Regions from separate parts of the Enterobacter sp. RHBSTW-00175 genome, predicted to be linked through region 1. Evidence: predicted binding sites of a transcription regulator. Region 1 holds the regulator's gene; each other region holds the start of a gene.
The links. The regulator PurR, encoded in region 1, represses purine synthesis genes. The targets are predictions, from matches to a motif close to CANGCAAACGTTTGCNTG.
Positions count from the first base shown of each region.

Region 2: a site for PurR is predicted at 1,675-1,692, ahead of tusA (sulfurtransferase TusA). Genes of this name have one in related genera too.
Region 3: a site for PurR is predicted at 1,743-1,760, ahead of HV107_RS10595 (NCS2 family protein). Genes of this name have one in related genera too.
Region 4: a site for PurR is predicted at 1,351-1,368, ahead of purM (phosphoribosylformylglycinamidine cyclo-ligase). Genes of this name have one in related genera too.

Region 1 covers NZ_CP055930.1:4,455,310-4,458,438, reverse strand. The annotation lists gene HV107_RS21570 (MFS transporter) at 1-883, opposite strand, end outside; gene HV107_RS21565 (YnhF family membrane protein) at 1,049-1,138, opposite strand; gene purR (HTH-type transcriptional repressor PurR) at 1,436-2,461, shown strand; gene punR (DNA-binding transcriptional activator PunR) at 2,478-3,129, opposite strand, start outside.
Region 2 covers NZ_CP055930.1:1,777,691-1,780,819, forward strand. The annotation lists gene zntA (Zn(II)/Cd(II)/Pb(II) translocating P-type ATPase ZntA) at 1-1,332, shown strand, start outside; gene tusA (sulfurtransferase TusA) at 1,373-1,615, opposite strand; gene HV107_RS08475 (7-cyano-7-deazaguanine/7-aminomethyl-7-deazaguanine transporter) at 1,783-2,448, shown strand; gene HV107_RS08480 (DcrB family lipoprotein) at 2,521-3,078, shown strand; gene HV107_RS08485 (MFS transporter) at 3,083-3,129, opposite strand, start outside.
Region 3 covers NZ_CP055930.1:2,237,339-2,240,467, forward strand. The annotation lists gene HV107_RS10590 (AsmA family protein) at 1-180, opposite strand, end outside; gene HV107_RS10595 (NCS2 family protein) at 300-1,691, opposite strand; gene gltS (sodium/glutamate symporter) at 1,917-3,119, shown strand; gene recG (ATP-dependent DNA helicase RecG) at 3,122-3,129, opposite strand, start outside.
Region 4 covers NZ_CP055930.1:590,496-593,624, reverse strand. The annotation lists gene purN (phosphoribosylglycinamide formyltransferase) at 1-256, opposite strand, end outside; gene purM (phosphoribosylformylglycinamidine cyclo-ligase) at 253-1,290, opposite strand; gene bglK (beta-glucoside kinase BglK) at 1,550-2,443, shown strand; gene HV107_RS02770 (6-phospho-beta-glucosidase) at 2,454-3,129, shown strand, end outside.

The sequences.
Region 1 (3,129 bases):
TGGCTGCGCCAATTTCGTTACGCGCCAGCCACGGAATGGCCACCATGATGACAATCAGCAGCGTTAAGAAGCCTTTCAGCGTGCCACTCACGGAACGGTCTGCCAGCTTACCGCCCAGGTAGTTACCGATAGAGAACCCTACGCCAATCAGCACCAGCATCGCGGTAATAAAGACCGGCGTGGCATGAGTAATGTCGTGCAGCACGGGCGAAATATAGGTATAGAGCGTGAACATCGCCCCAGCCCCCAGCACGGTGGTCAGCAGTGCAGACAATACCTGAGGACGAACCAGCACGGACAGCTCTTTGCGTACATCAGGGCGTTCGCCTGCGCTGCCTTTTGGCAACGAGAAGAACAGTGCGACCATAGCAATCACGCCCAGTGCAGCGGTTGCCAGGAACGACATACGCCAGCCGATCGCTTCACCCAGCCACGTGGCCGCAGGTACACCGCCGATGTTGGCAATGGTCAGACCCATAAACATGGTTGCCACGGCGCTGGCCTGCTTATGTTTAGGTACAACGCTTGCTGCAACCACCGAGCCCAGTCCGAAGAAGGCACCGTGGTTAAGGCTGGTCAGGATACGTGACAACATCAGCGTGGTGTAATCCGGTGAAAGCGCGGAAAGCACATTCCCCAGGGTAAAAATAGCCATCAGGAAAATCAGCGCATTACGGCGCGCACGGTGTGAAAGCAGCAACGTCATTAACGGTGCCCCTACCATCACGCCAATCGCGTAGGCGCTAATCAGCATACCGGCCGCCGGGATAGAGACGTCTACACCCCGGGCGATAACAGGCAATAACCCCATCGGGGAAAATTCGGTGGTGCCAATCCCAAAAGCGCCAATCGCCAGGGCCAGCAGAGGATAATTGATTTTCATGAGTCAACTCCGGATGCCGTGTCGTACCGCGACACAGAACAAAGAAGCAAAAAGCATGACACCAATCACAAAAAATGAGAAGTTAACAATTTGGCAAAAGATTATTGCCGGAGAAGTAACAATCAGCGAGGAATGTGGAGGGAGAGAACTCTCCCCCCGCGTAAATCAGTGCAATACAGCCGTCAGACCAGCTGCAACAATCAGTGCCAGCACGATAACGGTGGTCGTCAGCGAAAACTTAAGATCGGTACTCATCAATTTTTCTCCTTTTAATCACCTTACGAAAAGTGAGCTTGCTCATTTTTACACAGTTTACGTCAAAAATCTTCTTGGATTTAAACTGATATCCACTTTTGCTCTTCCCCTTTTCATCAAGATAGGACAAAATTCCACGCTAAATTTATTAGCGTACCGGCCATTGACCCCCTCCTGACGTCCTGTGTCGTTTTCCCGGCGTGTCGCAATTCCAGATTGCGTGATAAGGGTGAGAGAAGGCAAACGTTTACCTTCAAGTTTTTCAGGAGCTTAGGATATGGTCTGGAGTGACATTTAATGGCAACAATTAAAGACGTGGCAAAACGCGCAAACGTTTCCACTACAACCGTATCACATGTAATTAACAAAACCCGTTTTGTAGCGGAAGAGACGCGTAATGCCGTCTGGGCGGCGATCAAAGAACTGCACTATTCGCCAAGCGCGGTCGCACGTAGCCTTAAAGTTAATCACACCAAATCCATTGGTTTGCTGGCCACCAGCAGCGAAGCTGCATATTTCGCAGAGATAATCGAGGCGGTCGAGAAAAACTGCTTCCAGAAAGGCTATACCCTGATCCTGGGTAACGCATGGAACAACCATGAGAAACAGCGCGCTTATCTGTCAATGATGGCGCAAAAACGCGTGGATGGCCTGCTGGTCATGTGTTCCGAATACCCGGATTCTGTGCTCTCCATGCTGGAAGAGTACCGTCACATCCCAATGGTGGTGATGGACTGGGGTGAAGCGCACGCCGATTTTACTGACTCAGTAATCGATAACGCCTTTGAAGGCGGTTACATGGCCGGTCGTTATCTGGTAGAACGGGGTCACCGCGAGATTGGCGTGATTCCAGGTCCACTGGAGCGCAACACCGGTGCAGGCCGCCTGGCCGGATTTATGAAAGCCATGGAAGAAGCACTGATCACCGTTCCAGAAAACTGGATTGTTCAGGGTGACTTTGAGCCTGAATCCGGTTACCGCGCAATGCAGCAAATAGTCTCCCAGCCGCATCGTCCGACTGCTGTCTTCTGCGGTGGCGATATTATGGCGATGGGTGCGCTTTGTGCTGCCGATGAGCTGGGTCTGCGCGTACCGCAGGATATTTCTGTGATCGGGTATGACAACGTGCGCAACGCGCGTTTCTTCACCCCGGCGCTGACCACTATTCATCAACCGAAAGATTCTCTGGGTGAAACAGCCTTCAACATGCTGATGGACAGGATCGTTAACAAACGTGAAGAGTCGCAGTCAATTGAAGTCCACCCGCGTCTTATCGAACGTCGCTCCGTGGCGGACGGTCCTTTCCGCGACTACCGCCGTTAATCGTGTACGGAGCCAGTTAATCTGGCTCCCGTAACCACTCCCTGTTCAGCGTTTCACTGTCCCCCAGGTAATCCAGCAGCCAGGCCATCGCGGGCGATACGTCACTTTGCTGCCAGGTCAGACAACAGGCCGCGTCCGGGAATGGGTTTTCAAGCTCAAGGGCAACCCACTCCCCGGCATCGATTCGTGGTCTGGCAAAATGGACCGGCACCATTGCCACACACAACCCGGCAGAAAGGCAGGTCGCGGAGGATTCCCAGTCGGGCGCAATCACCCGTCGCTGGTTATCCAGAAGCCAGGTCACACGCTTGGGTAACGAGCGTGACGTATCTTCCAGTACCAGCGATGGCCAGTTACGCAGGGTATCATCGCTTAACGGCCCTGCCATTGCCGCCAGCGGGTGATCGCTTGCCACCACGCATTTCCAGCTTAACATTCCCATATCGCGAAATGCGTAACGTCCCCCAACGGGTATGGCCTGTGTTGCGCCGATCGCCATCTCTGCCCTGCCATCTGCCAGCGCATCCCAGACACCGTTAAAGACTTCCTGCGATACCCGCAGCTCGACATCGGAGAAGTGGCGATAAAAATCGACAATCATCTGCCGGGTACGTTCGGGTTTTACGATGTTATCCACCGCAATAGAAAGATGACCTCGCCAGCCATTA
Region 2 (3,129 bases), 2.7 Mb from region 1:
GGCGAGTCGATTCCCGTGGAGCGTGAAGCGGGTGAAAAAGTCCCTGCCGGAGCCACCAGCGTCGACCGTCTGGTGCAATTGACCGTACTCTCCGAACCAGGCGACAGCGCTATCGACCGCATTCTGAAGCTCATTGAAGAGGCCGAAGAGCGCCGTGCGCCGGTGGAACGCTTTATCGATCGCTTTAGCCGCATTTACACCCCTGCCATCATGCTGGTTGCCCTGCTGGTCACCATTATCCCGCCATTGTTGTTTGGCGCGCCGTGGGAAGGCTGGATCTACAAGGGCCTGACGCTGCTGCTGATTGGTTGCCCGTGCGCGCTGGTTATCTCCACACCCGCTGCGATTACATCAGGCCTTGCCGCCGCAGCACGCCGCGGTGCGCTGATTAAAGGCGGTGCGGCACTGGAGCAGTTGAGCCAGGTTCAGCATATCGCATTTGATAAAACCGGCACGCTGACCGTGGGTAAGCCACAGGTGACTGGCGTTTATCCCCAGAACATCAGTGAAGACGAACTACTGGCACTGGCTGCCGCCGTTGAACAAGGTTCGACGCACCCGCTGGCCCAGGCGATTGTGCGTGAAGCGCAGTCCCGTGGGCTGACCATACCGGCAGCCACTGCCCAGCGTGCGCTGGTGGGTTCAGGGATTGAAGCCCACGTCGGGGACAAGAAAGTGCTTATCAGTGCTGCGGATAAATTCCCTGTGGCCGGGTTAGCTGCCCGCGTAAATGAGCTGGAACAGGCCGGGCAGACGGTCATTATTGTGGTGCAGGATGGCACTGCGCTGGGGATGCTGGCACTGCGTGATACCCTGCGTGAGGATGCAAAAGCGGCCATGGCTGATCTGCATCAGATTGGTGTTCAGGGCGTGATCCTGACGGGGGATAACCCGCGCGCCGCCGCGAGCATCGCCGCAGAGTTAGGCATGGAGTTTCAGGCCGGGCTGCTGCCTGCCGACAAAGTGAAGGCAGTCACCCGACTGAATGCCAGTGCGCCACTGGCGATGGTGGGTGATGGGATCAACGATGCCCCGGCAATGAAAGCCTCAACCATTGGCATTGCGATGGGTAGCGGCACCGATGTGGCACTGGAAACCGCGGATGCCGCGCTCACGCATAACCGGCTGACAGGGCTTGCGCAGATGATCCGCCTGGCGCGCGCCACTCGCGCTAACATTCGTCAGAACATCACGATTGCACTAGGCCTGAAAGGGATTTTCCTGGTGACCACGCTGCTTGGAATTACCGGGCTGTGGCTGGCGGTGCTGGCAGATACCGGAGCAACCGTGCTGGTAACAGCGAACGCGCTGCGGCTGTTGCGTAAAAGGTAAAACACCGCCCGGTGGTGGCTTCGCCTTACCGGGCAGGCGATTAACCTTTACGAATCAAATACCGGTACGGCAGCGCTTCCGTCTGCTGCGCGACCAGTTCGTGTTCCATAAAGGTACAAAAACCGGGGATGTCGCGGGTGGTTGCCGGATCGTCGGCAATGATTAAAAGCGTTTCGCCGGTCTGCATGTTACGCACGGTTTTGCGCACCATCATCACCGGTTCCGGGCAGCGAAGGCCCTGGGCATCAAGCGTATGGTCTGGGCTGGAAAACAGGTCGGTCATTTTCTTCTCGTTCACATAAAAACGGCTGTAGTTTACGCCCCGTTGCCGCCAATGCAAACCAGGTTAACGATTGCGTGAAAATTAGCCATTGCAAAGGTGAATGAAAGCAGTATCATGCAGCGGTTTTTATTGGGTTCCCTCACCCCAACGTTCAAAAAGGTCACAATATGACGCAGTTCTCTCAACCGCAGCGCGTAAAAGCGTTGTTCTGGCTTTCTCTTTTTCATCTGCTGGTGATCACCTCCAGCAACTATCTGGTACAGCTGCCGATCGCCATTTTTGGTTTTCATACCACCTGGGGCGCGTTCAGTTTCCCGTTTATCTTCCTCGCGACCGATTTAACCGTGCGTATCTTTGGTGCACCGCTGGCGCGTCGAATTATCTTTGCGGTGATGCTTCCGGCACTGTTCATCTCCTACGTGATTTCTTCCCTGTTCTATATGGGAAGCTGGCAGGGCTTTGAGGCGCTAACGCACTTCAACCTGTTTGTGGCGCGTATCGCTACCGCCAGCTTTATGGCCTATGCCCTGGGGCAAATCCTTGACGTTCACGTGTTTAACCGCCTGCGGCAAAACCACCGCTGGTGGATGGCGCCAACGGCCTCCACGCTGTTTGGTAACGTAAGCGATACGCTGGCCTTCTTCTTTATCGCTTTCTGGCGTAGCCCGGATGCGTTTATGGCTGAACACTGGATGGAAATCGCGCTGGTGGACTACTGCTTCAAGGTGCTTATCAGCATTGTGTTCTTCCTGCCGATGTATGGCGTATTGCTGAATATGCTGCTGAAAAGGCTGGCAGATAAATCTGAAATCTCTGCATTGCAGGCAGGTTAAGGGTTCGCTTTAACAGTTGTGATAAGATGCTCGAATGAGCCGTTATGGCCGTTTATCGAAAGGAAGAAGTCAATGCGCAATCTGGTTAAATATGTCGGGATTGGCCTGCTGGTTGTAGGCCTTGCCGCCTGTGATAACAGCGACACGAAAGCACCTGCTCAAGGCGCGTCAGCAGAAAGTAATGCGGCCGGGCAGCCGGTAAGTCTTCTGGATGGCAAGCTGAGTTTCTCTCTGCCAGCAGATATGACCGATCAGAGCGGTAAGCTGGGTACACAGGCGAACAATATGCACGTCTATTCCGATGCGACCGGGCAGAAAGCCGTGATTGTGATTGTGGGCGATGACACCAACGAAGATCTGGGCGTTCTGTCCAAACGTCTGGAAGATCAGCAGCGCAGCCGTGACCCGCAGTTGCAGGTTGTGACCAACAAGTCCATTGAGCTGAAAGGTCACGCAATGCAACAGCTGGACAGCATCATCTCTGCAAAAGGCCAGACCGCATACTCTTCTGTGGTGCTCGGCAAGGTCGACAACAAACTGCTGACCCTGCAAATCACCCTGCCAGCAGACGATCAGCAGAAAGCGCAGACCGCCGCTGAAAACATCATTAACACCATCGCGATTCAGTAATTACTCACGATGGTGACGTGGCCTCCGGGGTTTGCTCCGGGGGCCATTTTT
Region 3 (3,129 bases), 2.2 Mb from region 1:
GGAAGGTGACGAGAAGCGATGATCCATCTGGTCGAAACTGAGTTCGTAATCGGTATTGACCGTGACCCAGCTACTGACCTCAGACGCACCCCAGCGAGTCTGGAGCAGGAAATAGAACGCCAGAACCACAATTAACAGGGCTATCAGAAGATAAACGAGCAGCTTTCCAATAAATTTCATGGTCTTCCATCCCGCGAAACGCACATAAAGGAGTTATGCACGATTTATGCGCAATGCTCAAGGCGGGAATGGTGTAATTAGATGTCACGGCAGGCATTGACTGCCTGCCGTGATGGCGATCAATTTTTTTCAGGCGGGAAAACGAGGTTCAGTACGATGGCCGTAATACCGCCAGCCGCGATGCCGGAAGAGAGCAGGTTTTTCAGCCAGTCTGGTGCGAACTGAAGGATCAGCGGCTGCTGAGAAACACCCAGGCCGACAGCCAGAGACAGCGCGATAATCATGATCGCACGACGATTCAGCGGCTCGCGCGAGACAATGCGCACACCCGATGCGGCGATAGTCCCGAACATCACAAGCGTAGCGCCGCCAAGCACCGGCTCAGGAATGTGCTGCACAAAACCACTTACTGCCGGGAACAGGCCGAGCACGATCAGCATCAGTGCCACCACAAAACCGACGTAGCGGCTGGCAACGCCGGTCAGCTGGATCACGCCGTTATTCTGGCCGAAGCAGGAGTTCGGGAAGGTGTTGAACACCGCAGAGACAAACGAGTTCAGGCCGTTTGCCAGCACGCCGCCTTTCAGGCGTTTCATGTACAGCGGGCCAGAAACCGGCTGCTCAGAGACATCAGACGTCGCCGTAATATCACCGATGGTTTCCAGCGAGGTGATCATAAAGACCAGCATCAGCGGCACCAGCAGACCCCAGTCAATGCCCAGGCCGTAGTACAGCGGGGTCGGGATGGTGATTAATGCACTGCTGGCGGGGGCAGCATTTTCCGGCAGCATCCCCAGCGCCCATGCCAGCAGATAGCCGGCAGCCATGGCGATCACCAGTGACGCGACGCGCAGGTAAGGGTTACGCTGACGGTTAAGCAGAATAATGATCGCCAGCACCACGCCTGCCAGCAGCAGGTTTTTCGGTGCGCCGAAGGTGTGGTCGGCCATTGCGCCATAACCGCCGCCGATGGAGGTCAGGCCAACCTGAATCAGAGACAGGCCGATAATCATCACTACCACGCCGGACACCAGTGGGGTGATCACGCGGCGCGCCAGGTGCAGAACGCGGGAGATAACCATTTCCGTGCAGCTTGCCAGCATCAGGGTACCGAACAGGGCTGCCATCATGGTCGGGACATCGGCACCACCGGTTTTCAGCGCCGTGCCGCCCATAATCAGCGGTGCCACAAAATTAAAACTGGTGCCCTGAATCGACAGCAAACCCGAACCCACCGGACCCCACGCTTTAATCTGAATAATCGAGGCCACGCCAGAGGCGAACAGGGACATGCTGATGATGTGTTGTGTGTCCTGAGCCGGTAAACCAAGCGCCTGGCAAATCAGCAGAGCAGGCGTGATCACCGCAACAAACATCGCCAGTAAATGCTGACAAGCGGCAAACAGGGTTTGAGGCAGCGGTGGGCGATCTTCAAGGCGGTAGATTAATTCACTGTTCTGCGGCTGCGCAATCGGTTGCGCATCGGGAGACTCTATGGTGTTAACGGACATCGGCAGCAATCCCACGGTAGAAAAGCGGGCATTTTATCTGACCAGTTGGTAAAAGCAAACGATTGCCAGCAAAAAAAGATAAGAAAATCTGCCGCTGCGGGCACCTTTTTTACACGCCGTCAGGAAAAAAAATTACACTTTTTACGCGGGTGGCTCATGACGAGCGCAAACCCGCCAGGATAACGCCGCGTGTGAGTGGAATACGCGCAGAATAAGGAGCCCTCTATGATTCACCTCGATACGTTGTCGACACTTGTTGCCGCAACGCTGGTCTTACTGCTTGGCCGTAAACTGGTACACAGTGTTTCCCTTCTCAAGAAGTACACCATTCCTGAACCCGTTGCCGGTGGATTACTGGTGGCGCTGGCCCTGCTGGTGCTGAAAAAAAGCATGGGCTGGGAAATTGATTTTGATATGTCCCTGAAAGACCCGCTGATGCTGGCTTTCTTTGCCACCATCGGCCTGAATGCCAACCTGGCGAGCCTGCGCGCGGGCGGTAAAGTGCTCGGCGTATTTTTGATTGTGGTGGTTGGGCTGCTGCTGATGCAAAACGCTATCGGTATCGGCATGGCCACGCTGCTGGGGCTGGATCCGCTGATGGGGCTGCTGGCAGGGTCAATCACGCTGTCTGGTGGACATGGCACCGGTGCCGCGTGGAGCAAGCTGTTCATTGAGCGTTACGGCTTTGAAAACGCAACGGAAGTGGCGATGGCCTGCGCAACCTTCGGCCTGGTGCTGGGCGGGTTGATTGGTGGCCCGGTGGCGCGCTATCTGGTGAAGCACTCCACTACGCCAGACGGCAGACCGGACGATGAACTGGTGCCCACGGCGTTTGAAAAGCCGGATGTCGGGCGCAGTATTACTTCGCTGGTGCTGATTGAAACCATCGCGATGATTGCCATCTGCCTGACCGTGGGCAAAGTGGTTGCGCAATGGCTGGCAGGCTCCGCATTTGAACTGCCGACATTTGTTTGCGTGCTGTTTGTCGGGGTGGTGCTGAGTAACGGTCTGGCCGCAATGGGCTTCTACCGCGTGTTCGAACGTGCCGTTTCGGTGCTGGGTAACGTCTGCCTGTCACTGTTCCTGGCGATGGCGCTGATGAGCCTCAAGCTCTGGGAACTGGCCTCTCTGGCGCTGCCGATGGTCGCTATTCTGGCGGTTCAGGCCCTGTTTATGGCCCTGTATGCCATGTTTGTCACCTGGCGCATGATGGGTAAAAACTACGATGCTGCGGTACTGGCTGCGGGGCATTGCGGGTTTGGTCTGGGTGCGACGCCGACCGCTATTGCCAACATGCAGGCGATCACCGAGCGATTCGGTCCCTCTCATATGGCGTTTCTGGTGGTTCCGATGGTGGGGGCGTTCTTTATTGATATCGTCAACGCGCTGGTGATCAAGCTGTACCTGATGCTGCCAATGTTTGCCTGATATCAGGCGT
Region 4 (3,129 bases), 1.5 Mb from region 1:
GCACCACAACATCCGGCGCATAAGCGTCTATTTCTTGCACCAGTTCGCGGTCAAAGGCTTCACGCCCTGAGAACTGGCTGGCTTCCAGCGCGTGCGCCGGGATATTTGCATCGCGGGCACGCTCAAGGCCGAATGCATCGGCCTTGTTGCTGAAAACTGCACGTATGGTGCCATTTATCTTCTTCTGTTTGCAGGCGTCAATGACCGCCTGCAAATTGCTTCCGTTACCGGAAATGAGCACCACGATGTTTTTCATTCAATGACCACACGCTGTTCGGAATCAGATGCTTTGATGATACCGATTTTCCACGCGTTTTCACCTTTCTCATTCAGAAGCGTAATGGCCTTATCAGCTTCGCTTGCAGGCAGTGCGATGACCATGCCCACGCCGCAGTTGAAGGTACGATACATTTCATGAGAGCTGACGTTACCTGCGGTTTGCAGCCAGTTAAATACGGACGGCCACTGCCAGGAGGATTCGTCGATCACGGCCTGGGTATTATCCGGCAGTACGCGCGGAATGTTTTCCCAGAAGCCGCCACCGGTCAGGTGGGCAATCGCGTGAACGTCGACGTTCTCGATAAGCTCCAGCACGTTTTTCACGTAGATGCGGGTAGGTGCCAGCAGGTGATCGGCCAGAGGTTTGCCATCCAGCTCAGTGGTCAGTGGGTCAGAACCGCTGACTTCAAGGATTTTTCGCACCAGAGAATAACCGTTGGAATGCGGGCCGCTGGAAGCCAGCGCAACCAGCACATCGCCGTCAGCCACTTTACTGCCGTCGATAATTTCTGATTTTTCTACCACGCCGACGCAGAAACCGGCGACGTCATAATCTTCACCGTGATACATACCCGGCATTTCAGCCGTTTCGCCACCAACCAGGGAACAGCCGGATTGCAGGCAGCCTTCGGCAATGCCGTTAATCACGCTGGCTGCGGTATCCACATCCAGTTTGCCGGTTGCGTAGTAGTCAAGGAAGAACAGCGGCTCTGCGCCCTGAACCACCAGGTCGTTTACACACATCGCCACCAGATCGATACCGATCGTGTCATGACGTTTAAGATCCATCGCCAGGCGCAGTTTCGTACCCACACCGTCAGTACCCGAGACCAGAACAGGTTCACGATATTTTTGCGGCAGCGCGCACAGTGCGCCGAATCCACCCAGACCACCCATCACTTCCGGGCGGCGGGTTTTTTTCACCACACCTTTGATTCGGTCAACCAGCGCATTACCTGCGTCAATATCAACACCGGCATCTTTGTAGCTGAGAGAAGTTTTGTTGGTCACGGCTTAAATCCCCACGCGATTGCATAGCTAGTAAGAAAAATCGGCGCAATTCTAACAGTCCAGGCAAACGTTTGCGAGCCTATTCTGCAACAGAAATGTGCACAGGGATTTTTTTAGCGCTGTGGTGATTGTTCACGCTCAAACTTGACTCTGTTCACGAAAATGAAACCGGTTTCGGGAAGTTGCTTGCAAGCGGTTTGTTGAATGAACATCATGAAACTGAAACCGGTTTCAGTTTCATTCAGGAGGGATGAACGTCATGAACATTGCCGCATTCGACATTGGTGGCACCGCATTAAGAATGGGCATCGTAACCACGCAGGGCGAGCTGTTGCACAGGGATAAAGCCGCTATTAAGAACAGCGACGGTGATGCCATTCTTTCAGAAATGCTGCAATGGGTGGCGTTACACCCGGACCTTGAGGGTATTGCCATCAGCGCGCCGGGCTACGTCAATCCCCATACCGGTTATATCGAAATGGGCGGGGCGATTCGCCGCTTCGATAACTTTGCGATGCAGGAGTGGCTGAGCGCGCAAACGGGTTTACCGGTCACCGTTGAAAATGACGCTAACTGTGTGCTTCTGGCCGAACGCTGGCAGGGGAAAGCGGCCGGTACTGATAATTTTCTGGTGCTGACCATCGGCACCGGGATAGGCGGCGCGATTTTCTGCAACGGCAAGCTGGTTCACGGCGCGCGTTTTCGTGCCGGGGAATTCGGCTACATGCTTACCGAGCGCGCAGACTCCAGAAAAGTCGCCCGTCACTCCATGAATGAAAACTGCACCCTGCGTACGCTTCGCAAGCGCTATGCCGACTATCACGGCCAGGGGCTTGATGATGTCACGGGGGAGACCATTTTTGATGGTTACGATGCGGGCGATGTGGTTTGCCGTCGTCTGGTCGATGACTTTCTTAACGGCATTGCGACAGGGCTTTACAACCTGGCAAATGTCTTCGATCCACAAACCATTTTTATCGGCGGCGGTATCGCAGAACGCCCAGGGTTCATGGATTTACTTCGCACGCATCTTACGTGGTTTGGCATCGCAGATATTGCCGATGTCGTGAGCCACGGCAACAGCGCCGGCCTGATTGGCGCGGTTTACCATTTCAGACAGCAGTATCCGTCAGCAATCAGCAACATCGAATGAGGGAAAGAGTATGTCAGGATTCAAAGAAGGTTTTCTGTGGGGCGGTGCGGTTGCAGCGCATCAGCTGGAAGGCGGCTGGAAAGAGGGCGGCAAAGGCGTCAGCGTCGCCGACGTGATGACCGCAGGGGCGCACGGCGTACCGCGTGAAATCACCAACGGCGTGTTGCAGGGAAAAAATTACCCGAACCATGAAGCCATCGACTTCTACCATCGTTATAAAGAAGACATCCGACTCTTTGCCGAAATGGGGTTCAAATGTTTCCGAACCTCTATCGCCTGGACGCGTATTTTCCCGAAAGGGGATGAACTGGAGCCTAACGAGGCTGGCCTAAAATTCTACGACGACCTGTTCGACGAGTGCCTGAAGTACGGCATCGAACCGGTCATCACACTCTCGCACTTCGAGATGCCTTTCCATCTGGTCACCGAATACGGCGGCTGGCGTAACCGCAAGCTGATCGATTTCTTTGTGCGTTTCTCAAAAGTGGTCTTCCAGCGCTACCAGCATAAAGTGAAGTACTGGATGACCTTTAACGAGATCAACAACCAGGCAAACTTCCACGAAGACTTCGCACCGTTTACCAACTCCGGGCTGAAGTACGAGCCGGGCGAAGACCGCGAGCCGGTAATGTTCCAGGCGGCGCACTACGAGCTGGTGGCCAGCGCGCTGGCAGTAAAAGCCGGGC